DNA from 2 places in the Kosakonia cowanii JCM 10956 genome. Region 2 is predicted to be linked to the other one. Evidence: predicted binding sites of a transcription regulator. Region 2 holds the regulator's gene; the other holds the start of a gene.

What was found. The regulator PurR, encoded in region 2, represses purine synthesis genes. The targets are predictions, from matches to a motif close to CANGCAAACGTTTGCNTG.
Region 1: the regulator PurR is predicted to act here: its motif matches at 2,185-2,202, upstream of purE (5-(carboxyamino)imidazole ribonucleotide mutase).

What each region holds. Positions count from the first base shown of each region.
Region 1 covers NZ_CP019445.1:2,456,975-2,462,380, reverse strand. The annotation lists gene cysS (cysteine--tRNA ligase) at 1-750, opposite strand, end outside; gene ppiB (peptidylprolyl isomerase B) at 925-1,419, shown strand; gene lpxH (UDP-2,3-diacylglucosamine diphosphatase) at 1,423-2,145, shown strand; gene purE (5-(carboxyamino)imidazole ribonucleotide mutase) at 2,274-2,783, shown strand; gene purK (5-(carboxyamino)imidazole ribonucleotide synthase) at 2,780-3,844, shown strand; gene mnmH (tRNA 2-selenouridine(34) synthase MnmH) at 4,166-5,239, shown strand.
Region 2 covers NZ_CP019445.1:3,263,570-3,268,975, reverse strand. The annotation lists gene BWI95_RS15405 (C40 family peptidase) at 1-678, shown strand, start outside; gene BWI95_RS15400 (MFS transporter) at 723-1,892, opposite strand; gene cydH (cytochrome bd-I oxidase subunit CydH) at 2,059-2,148, opposite strand; gene purR (HTH-type transcriptional repressor PurR) at 2,446-3,471, shown strand; partial or broken gene punR (DNA-binding transcriptional activator PunR) at 3,468-4,401, opposite strand; gene punC (purine nucleoside transporter PunC) at 4,514-5,406, shown strand, end outside.

The sequences.
Region 1 (5,406 bases), 810 kb from region 2:
GTACTCGCCATCGTGCGCACAGGTCGACTGGGCGATTTCGTTTTCATGGTGCGGGAACATCAGATCCGATCCGCCGCCGTGAATATCAAAATGCGATCCCAGCTGTTTGCAGTTCATCGCCGAACACTCAATGTGCCAGCCCGGACGCCCTTCGCCCCACGGCGACGGCCAGCTCGGCTCGCCCGGCTTGGACATCTTCCACAGCACGAAATCCATCGGGTTGCGCTTGATATCCGCCACTTCGACGCGTGCGCCCGCCTGCAGCTGGTCGAGATCCTGGCGCGAAAGCTGGCCGTAATGCGGATCGCTTGGCACGGAGAACATCACATCGCCATTATCCGCCACATAGGCGTGGCCGCGAGCCAGCAGGCTCTCGGTGATCTCAATGATTTCGTGAATATGGTGCGTCGCGCGCGGTTCGTTATCCGGGCGCAGAATATTGAGTGCGTCAAAATCGGTGTGCATTTCGGCGATCATGCGATCGACCAGCGCAACGAAATCTTCGCCATTCTCATTGGCACGTTTGATGATCTTGTCGTCGATATCGGTGATATTGCGCACATATTTCAGCTTATAGCCGAGGAAGCGCAGATAGCGTGCGACAACGTCAAAGGCGACGAAAGTACGGCCATGACCAATGTGACAGAGATCGTAAACAGTGATACCACACACGTACATGCCGACTTCCCCGGCATGGATAGGTTTGAATTCCTCTTTTTGGCGCGTCAGTGTATTAAAAATTTTTAACATCGAAGATTCCATGTAGACGTGTGTGGGCGTGAAAACCGTATATATTACCTGTAATTCAAACCCGAAGCAGCTCACTTTGCAAGGTGATCCAGCCTCGCGGTTATGCTATAACAAGCCACTATCTCTGACCCAAACGCGGGTCTACGCACCACACTATCAGAACAGGATGCAATAATGGTTACTTTCCACACTAATCACGGCGATATCGTAATCAAAACCTTTGATGACAAAGCGCCTGAAACAGTTAAAAACTTCCTGGACTACTGCCGTGAAGGTTTCTACAACAACACGATTTTCCACCGTGTGATCAACGGCTTTATGATTCAGGGCGGCGGTTTTGAACCGGGCATGAATCAGAAAGTCACGAAAGACGCGATCAAAAACGAAGCCAACAACGGCCTGAAAAACACCCGTGGCACGCTGGCAATGGCGCGTACCCAGGCTCCGCACTCCGCAACCGCACAATTCTTCATCAACGTCGCGGACAACGACTTCCTGAACTTCAGCGGTGAAAACCTGCAGGGTTGGGGCTACTGCGTCTTCGCAGAAGTGGTTGAAGGCATGGACGTGGTCGATAAAATCAAAGCGGTCTCTACCGGTCGCAGCGGCATGCACCAGGACGTTCCGAAAGAAGATGTGATCATCGAAAGCGTGGACGTCAGCGAGTAATTCGTGGCAACACTCTTTATCGCAGATCTGCATCTGCACACGGAAGAACCGGCGATCACCGCCGGTTTTCTCCATTTTTTAGACGGCGTTGCCCGTGAGGCCGATGCGCTCTACATTCTGGGCGATCTGTTCGAAGCCTGGATCGGCGATGACGATCCCAACCCGCTGCACCAGCGCGTCGCAGCCGCCATCCGCGCCCTTGTCGACAGCGGCGTCCCCTGCTATTTCATCCACGGCAACCGCGATTTTTTGCTCGGTAAACGCTTTGCCCGCGAAAGTGGTATGCAGCTTCTCCCGCAGGAAAAAGTGCTTGAGCTGTATGGGCGTAAGGTGCTGATTATGCACGGCGACACGCTCTGTACCGACGATGCTGGCTACCAGGCTTTCCGCGCCAAAGTGCATCAACCGTGGCTGCAAACCCTGTTTCTCGCCCTGCCGCTGTTTATTCGCCACCGCGTGGCGGCAAAAATGCGCGCCGACAGCCGTGCCGCCAACAGCAGCAAATCACTGGCGATCATGGACGTCAACCAGCAGGCCGTAATTGAGGCGATGGAAAAGCATCGCGTCCAGTGGCTGATCCACGGTCACACGCACCGCCCGGCCATTCATCAACTGACCGCGAATGAGGCTCCCGCCTTTCGTGCCGTACTCGGTGCCTGGCACAGCGAAGGCTCAATGATCCGCGTCAGCGAAAGCGACGTAGAGCTGGTGCAATTCCCCTTCTGAAACCCCAACTGGCTTACCCACGAATCAGGCAAACTTCACTGCGCAACCGTTTTCCTTGCCTTTTTTCCATGCTATTCTCTCTGCCCTCTGAAGTAGTCTGAAGCACACCCACAGGAGTTTTGAGACGCATGTCTTTAAGCAACCAACCGGCGCGCATCGCCATTGTTATGGGTTCTAAAAGCGATTGGGCCACCATGCAATTCGCCGCAGAAATCCTCGATACCCTGAATGTCCCGCACCACGTTGAAATCGTCTCTGCCCACCGTACGCCCGATAAACTGTTTAGCTTTGCTGAGCAGGCGGAGCAAAACGGCTTTCAGGTGATTATCGCAGGCGCCGGCGGCGCGGCGCATCTGCCGGGCATGATTGCCGCCAAAACGCTGGTGCCGGTGCTGGGTGTGCCGGTACAAACCGCAGCGTTAAGCGGCGTCGACAGCCTCTACTCCATCGTGCAGATGCCGCGCGGTATTCCCGTCGGTACGCTGGCGATAGGTAAAGCGGGCGCGTCAAACGCGGCGCTGCTGGCAGCGCAGATCCTCGCCCAGCACGATGCAGAACTGCATCTGCGCCTGGCCGACTGGCGCCAGGGGCAGACGGATGAAGTGCTGGATAACCCGGATCCACGGGGTGCGGCATGAAACAGGTCTGTATATTAGGCAACGGTCAGCTTGGGCGCATGCTGCGCCAGGCGGGTGAACCGTTAAGCATTGCCGTCTGGCCGGTTGGGCTGGACGACGCGCCGGAAGCGGTGCCGTTTCAGCAGAGCGTGATTACCGCCGAGATTGAGCGCTGGCCAGAAACCGCGTTAACCCGCGAGCTGGCGCGCCATCCGGCGTTTGTGAACCGTGACGTTTTCCCGGTGATCGCCGATCGCTTCACGCAAAAACAGCTGTTCGACAAACTCAACCTCGCTACCGCGCCGTGGCAACTGCTTGCCGATAAAAGCGAGTGGCCAGGCGTGTTTGAGCGCCTGGGCGATCACGCTATCGTGAAGCGTCGCGTTGGCGGTTATGACGGTCGCGGCCAGTGGCGTTTACGCGCAGCCGATATCGATCAGTTGCCGGATGAGTGCTACGGCGAGTGCATCGTTGAGCAGGGGATCAACTTCTCCGGCGAAGTATCGCTGGTAGGCGCCCGCGCCCACGATGGCAGCACCGTTTTTTATCCGCTGACCCACAACCTGCATCAGGACGGCATTCTGCGCACCAGCGTGGTCTTCCCGCAGCCGAATGCTAAACAGCAGCAGCAGGCGGAAGCGATGCTGTCGGCGATCATGCATGAGCTGAATTATGTCGGCGTAATGGCAATGGAGTGTTTCGTTACCCCTGGCGGTCTGCTGATCAATGAGCTGGCACCACGTGTGCATAACAGCGGTCACTGGACGCAAAATGGTGCCTCGATCAGCCAGTTTGAGCTGCATCTGCGCGCGATAGTCGATTTACCCCTGCCGCCGCCGGTGGTCAACAGCCCGTCGGTGATGATCAACCTGATCGGCAGCAATCTTAACTACGACTGGCTGAAGCTGCCGCTGGTGCATCTGCACTGGTATGACAAAGAGGTGCGCGCCGGGCGCAAAGTGGGTCATCTCAACCTCAATGATAGCGATACCGGCCGCCTAAGCGCGACGCTGGAAGCGCTGGTGCCGTTACTGCCCCCCGAATACGCCAGCGGCATTGCCTGGGCGCAGTCGAAGCTGTAAGGGTAACAGCTGCCGGATGGCGGCTTGCGCCTTATCCGGCCTACATTCGTGATGCTGATGGTTCTGTAGGCCTGATAAGCGAAGCGCCATCAGGCATTTGCCGCACCGCACTCGATTGCCGGATGGCGGCTTACGCCTTATCCGGCCTACATTGCATGATGCTGATGGCTTTGTAGGCCTGATAAGCGAAGCGCCATCAGGCAAAATCCCCCTGCCCCCACACCGTAGGCCGGATAAGCGTTAGCGCCATCCGGCAAAATTCCCCCACACCCGACGCATTCCGGCGTAAAATCGGCACCAGTTTTTGCAGAAGGACGCCCGATGAACGACGCCACCGATTATCTCGCCATCCTGCGGGATAACACGCCCCTTATTGATCTCCGCGCCCCGGTTGAATTTGCCAAAGGCGCGATGCCCGCCGCCATAAACCTGCCGCTGATGAACGACAGTGAACGCGCTGCCGTCGGCACCTGCTATAAACGCGACGGCGCAGAAGCCGCGCTGAAGCTCGGCCACAAACTGGTTAACGGCGACACCCGCGAGCAGCGAATTGCGGCGTGGGTTGCAGCCCATAAAACCGCGCCACAAGCCCTGCTCTGCTGCGCACGCGGCGGCCAGCGCTCGCATATTGTGCAGCAGTGGCTGCGCGAACGGCAGATTGACCTGCCGCTGGTCGCAGGAGGCTATAAAGCACTGCGCCAGGCGGCAATTGAGGCGACGCAGGCGCGCATTCAGCGTCCGCTACTGCTGGTGGGCGGCTGTACCGGCAGCGGCAAAACCCTGCTGGTACGCGAGCATCCTAACGGAATCGATCTGGAGGGGCTTGCCCACCACCGTGGTTCCTCGTTTGGCCGTACGGCTAAGGCACAGCACGCGCAGGCGACGTTTGAAAACCACCTGGCGGCCGCGCTGCTAAAAGTGTCGCCACCATTCTGGCTGCTGGAAGATGAAGGCCGGGCGATTGGCGCAAACCATCTGCCAGAAGCCCTGCGCGAGCGCATGGCGCAATCGCCGCTGGTGATTGTCGACGATCCGTTTGAGCTGCGCCTTGAGCGGCTGCGCGAGGAGTATTTTGTGCAAACCCTGCAGGCTTTTATTGACCGTGACGGTGAAGAGGCAGGATGGGAGACTTATGCGGAGTATCTGCGGCACGGGCTGTTTGCCATTCGCCGCCGGCTCGGTTTACAGCGCTATGAGCAACTGACTGTCCATCTGGAAGCGGCGCTGGCTGAGCAGCGAAGCCGCGGCACATCGGAGGCGCATTTCGCCTGGCTCGCCCCACTACTGGAGGTCTATTACGATCCGATGTATCGCTACCAGCTGGAGAAACGCGCGCCGATCGTCCATTTTCGCGGCACATTCAAAGAGGTTTCTGCCTGGCTGGCAGCACAGTGAAGCGTGCCGGATGGCGCTAACGCTTATCCGGCCTACATACCGTGACGTCGATGGGTTTGGTAGGCCTGATAAGCGAAGCGCCATCAGGCATATGCCGCAACCGCACTCAATTGCCGGATGGCGGCGGTGCCTTATCCGGCCTACATACCGTGACGTCGATGGGTTTG
Region 2 (5,406 bases):
GCAAAGAAAAGCAGTGGCACTCCAGCAGAAAAAGTCAGAAGTAAAAAAACCGCAAAAAACAAAACATCGACCAAAACGATAAAAAAGAAAAACAGCGCTACCCCGCAGAAAACCGCTAAAACTCCCTCGCGTCGTAAAGCATCCAGCTCACTGAAAACTACAACCGTTAGCTGGACTGAGAAGTGTACGCCGCGCAAAGGCCACAAGCCGCACTGTATTAAAGTGAAAAGCAGCCAGGCCGGCACGCTAGCTGACGTGCATAAACTGCGCGTGCAAAAAGTGCAAAAAACCGCGATGTCGAAGCTGATGAACCAGCTCGGCAAACCTTACCACTGGGGCGGTACCTCGCCGAAAACCGGTTTTGATTGCAGCGGGCTGGTCTATTACGCCTATAAAGATCTGGTGAAATTCCGTATTCCGCGTACCGCCAATGAGATGTATCACCTGCGTGATGCCTCGCCGGTTAACCTGCGCGAACTGGAGAGCGGCGATCTGGTCTTCTTCCGCACTCAGGGTCGCGGCACCGCCGATCACGTTGGCGTCTATGTCGGCAACGGCAAATTTATCCAGTCACCGCGCAGCGGCCAGGATATTCAGGTCACTTCATTAAGCGAAGATTACTGGCAGCGCCACTATGTTGGTGCACGCCGCGTAGTGACACCGAAAACCATTCGCTAACTCCCTCTCCCACCTGCCGCTCGCGCGGCAGGTGTTACTTCGCCTTACTCCGCCGCCGCACAGACGCGCGACGCTGAATTACGCCCGGAGAAGAGCACCAGCAGCAGCCCCAGCCCGGCAATAATCGCCCCCATCACCGGAACAAAACTGTAGCCGAGACCGCCGGAGATCACCGCACCACCTGCCGCCGCGCCAAGGGCATTACCCAGGTTAAATGCACCAATATTGACCGATGACGACAGCCCCGGTGCTTCATGGGCAACACGCATCACGCGCATCTGCAACGGCGGCACCACCGCGAATGTTGCAGCGCCCCACACCACCATCGCGATCGCCGCACCAATCTCACTGCGCGCCAGCAGCGGGATCGCCAGCATGATAACAATCAGCAGCAGTAAAAAGCCTTTCAGGGTGCCGGTTACCGAGCGGTCCGCCAGTTTCCCACCCAGATAATTGCCAATCGAGAAACCCACGCCAATCAGCACCAGCATGGCGGTGACAAACACCGGCGTGGCGTCAGTCAGTGTGCGCAACACCGGTGAGATGTAGGTATAGAGAGTGAACATTGCACCGGCACCGAGCACGGTAGTCAGCAGCGCCGTCAGCACCTGCGGGCGCATCAGTACCGCGAGCTCGTTGCGCACGTTGGGTCGCGCGCCCACGCCGCCTTTCGGTAATGAGAAGAAGAGCGAGACCATGGAGATCACCCCAAGCCCGGCGGTTGCCATAAACGACATGCGCCAGCCGATCGTCTCCCCAAGCCAGGTGGCGGCAGGCACACCGCCGATATTGGCGATAGTCAGCCCCATAAACATCGTCGCCACCGCGCTGGCCTGCTTCTCTTTCGCGACAACGCTCGCGGCTACCACCGAGCCAAGGCCGAAGAAGGCGCCGTGGTTAAGGCTGGTGATGATACGGGCGATCATCAGGGTGGCGTAATCCGGCGCAATAGCAGAGAGCACATTGCCGACGGTGAAGATCGCCATTAAGAAAATCAGCGCGTTACGACGGCCGCGATGGGAAAGCAGCAGCGTCATCAGCGGCGCGCCCACCATAACGCCGATGGCATAGGCGCTGATCAGCATCCCCGCCGCCGGAATCGAGACCCCAACACCCTGCGCAATCACCGGCAGTAACCCCATCGGGGAGAACTCGGTGGTACCAATCCCAAAGGCGCCTATCGCCAGGGCAAGCAGGGGGAAATTTATTTTCATCTTTTGACTCCGAAATGGACATGCCGACCCTCTACCGGGTCGCGAAAGGCAAAAGTATGACAGGTGTCACAAAAAACAGAAGTGAGCGTACGGAGAAAAGTTTATTGCGCAACGGGTAACAATGGGGACGCAAGAACCGAGGGAGAAGGCTCTCCCTCGCATCAGATCAATGCAGTGCAGCGGTCAGCGCGCCGAAAACGATCAGGCTCAGAACGATGACGGTAGTGAAGAGTGAATACTTAAGATCGGTGCTCATCAATTTTTCTCCATTTAATTTCCCCACAAAAAGTGAGCCTGCGCATTTTTGCACAAAATATGGGAAAAATCTTGCGTGATTTGCCAGCAGAACGGTTTTAATACTTCCCCTTTTGCTCAAGATCAGACAAAATTCGACGCTAAATTTATTAGCGTACCGGCCATTGACTCCCCTCCTGACGTCCAGTGTCGTTTTCCCGGCGTACCGCACTCACTTTGATGAGTTCAGGGTGTTTAAAGGCAAACGTTTACCTACCGAATTATCAGGAGCTTACGATATGGTCTGGAGTAATATCTGATGGCAACGATTAAAGATGTCGCGAAACGAGCAAACGTTTCCACTACAACCGTATCACATGTAATTAACAAAACCCGTTTCGTCGCCGAAGAGACGCGCAACGCTGTCTGGGCGGCGATCAAAGAGCTGCACTATTCGCCAAGCGCCGTTGCGCGCAGCCTGAAAGTGAATCACACCAAATCGATTGGTCTGCTGGCGACCAGCAGTGAAGCGGCCTACTTCGCCGAGATCATCGAAGCGGTTGAGAAGAAGTGTTTCCAGAAGGGTTACACCCTGATCCTCGGCAACGCCTGGAACAGCCAGGAGAAGCAGCGCGCCTATCTGTCGATGATGGCGCAAAAGCGTGTCGATGGCCTGCTGGTGATGTGCTCTGAGTACCCGGAAACCGTGCTCACCATGCTAGAAGAGTATCGCCATATTCCGATGGTGGTGATGGACTGGGGCGAATCGAAGGCAGACTTCACCGATTCAGTGATCGATAACGCCTTCCAGGGCGGCTATATGGCCGGTCGTTACCTGATCGAGCGCGGCCATCGCGACATCGGCGTGATCCCGGGTCCGCTGGAGCGCAACACCGGCGCAGGCCGTCTGGCTGGCTTTATGAAGGCGATGAACGAAGCGATGATCAACGTGCCGGAAAACTGGATTGTACAGGGCGACTTTGAGCCGGAGTCCGGCTACCGGGCCATGCAGCAGATCCTCGGCCAGTCCTCGCGCCCCACCGCAGTCTTCTGCGGCGGCGACATTATGGCGATGGGCGCCCTCTGCGCTGCCGATGAGATGGGGCTGCGCGTGCCGCAGGATATCTCCGTTATCGGCTATGACAACGTGCGCAACTCGCGCTTCTTTACCCCCGCGTTGACGACGATCCATCAGCCGAAGGACTCGCTGGGCGAAACGGCATTCACCATGCTGCTCGATCGCATTGTGAATAAGCGTGAACAGTCGCAGTCGATTGAAGTGCATCCGCGCCTGGTTGAGCGCCGCTCGGTGGCCGATGGCCCCTTCCGCGATTACCGCCGTTAATCCCCTCCCGCGGGAGCCTTACTCCGGCTCCCGCAGCCACTCCTTATTCAACGTTTCACTGTCGCCCAGATAATCGAGCAGCCAGTTCAGCGCAGGCGACGCCTCGTTTTGTTGCCATGTCAGGCAGCAGGCGGCATCCGGGAACGGGTTTTCCAGTTCAAGCGCCACCCAGTCACCGCTATCAAGCCACGGTCGGGCAAAATGGGCTGGCACCATCCCCACACAGAGCCCCGCTGACAGGCACGCTTCCGACGAGGCCCAGTCGGGCACCATCACCCGTTTCTGGTTATCCAGCAGCCAGGTAATGCGCTTCGGCAACGAGCGGGAGGTATCCTCCTGAATCAGCGACGGCCAGTTGCGCAACGTCTCATCGCTTAACGGACCGTTGAGTTGTGCCAGCGGATGTTGACGCGAGACGACACACTTCCAGCTTAAAGTGCCCATATCGCGAAAGGCATAGCGCCCCCCGACGGGAATGGCCTGCGTGGCACCGATCGCCAGTTCAACACGGCCATCGGCGAGCGCATCCCAGACGCCGTTGAACACCTCCTGGTAGACCACCAGTTCAACATCGCTGAAGTGACGGTAGAAATCGACAATCATCTGCCGCGTGCGGGCGCGTTTTACAATGTTATCGACGGCAATCGGCAACTGGCCGCGCCAGCCGTTGGCGATCTGCTGACACTGCTGGCGGGTGATCAGCATTTTTTTGATAACAGACCGCCCCTCCTTTAAAAACCAGACGCCGGCGGGGGTTAATTCCACATCGCGGTGGCGGCGCACGAACAGCGGCACCGCCAGCCACTCCTCCAGCTGGCGTACGGTGTAGCTCACCGCAGAAGGCACGCGGTGCAACTCCTGCGCCGCGCCGCTAAAGCTGCCATTCCGCGCTACGGCATCCACCACTTCAAGGGAGTATTCTGACCACATATTCTGCCTGCAAAATTTTTGAAACCAATGTGCAAATATTAGCGTTTCACAACCAGGAAAGCACTCCTTACACTTCCCCACCCTGATTACCTGCAATTAAAGAGAAATGAGAATGCAACCTGGCAAAGGATTTTTAGTCTGGCTCGCGGGCTTAAGCGTGCTGGGCTTTTTAGCCACCGACATGTACCTGCCCGCTTTCAGCGCGATTCAGCAAGATTTAAACACCTCTCCCGCCGTGATCAGCGCCTCGCTGAGCCTTTTCCTGGCCGGGTTCGCGGTGGCGCAGCTGCTGTGGGGACCGCTGTCGGATCGTTATGGTCGCAAACCAATTCTGCTGATTGGTCTCTCTATTTTCGCCCTGGGCTGCCTTGGCACCCTCTGGGTGCGCGATGCTACCTGGCTACTGGTGCTGCGTTTTGTGCAGGCCGTCGGCGTCTGCGCCGCCACCGTTAGCTGGCAGGCGCTGGTGACAGATCACTACCCGGCGCACCGCGTTAACCGTATTTTCGCCACCATTATGCCGCTGGTCGGCTTAACCCCGGCGCTGGCCCCACTGCTCGGCGCCTGGCTGCTGGCCCATATTGAATGGCAGGCGATTTTCGCCACCCTGCTGGCCATCACCGTGGTGTTGATGATCCCGGTTTTCCGCCTCAAATCGCCGGTAAAAGAGGTGGCGCATGACCAGCAGGCACTCACCTTTCTCGATCTGCTGCGCGCCCGCGATTATCGCGGCAATGTGATGATCTACGCCGCCTGCTCCGCCAGCTTCTTTGCCTGGCTTACCGGCTCGCCGTTTATCCTGCATGAGATGGGCTATGGCCCGTCGGTAATTGGCCTGAGCTATGTGCCACAAACCTTCGCTTTCCTGATTGGTGGTTACGGCTGCCGCGCAGCGCTGCAAAAATGGCAGGGTTCGCGCATGTTGCCGTGGTTACTGAGCGGCTTTGCTCTGAGCGTGCTGGCGACCTGGGCAGTTGGCTTTATTCCCGGCGTCTCGCTCACTGC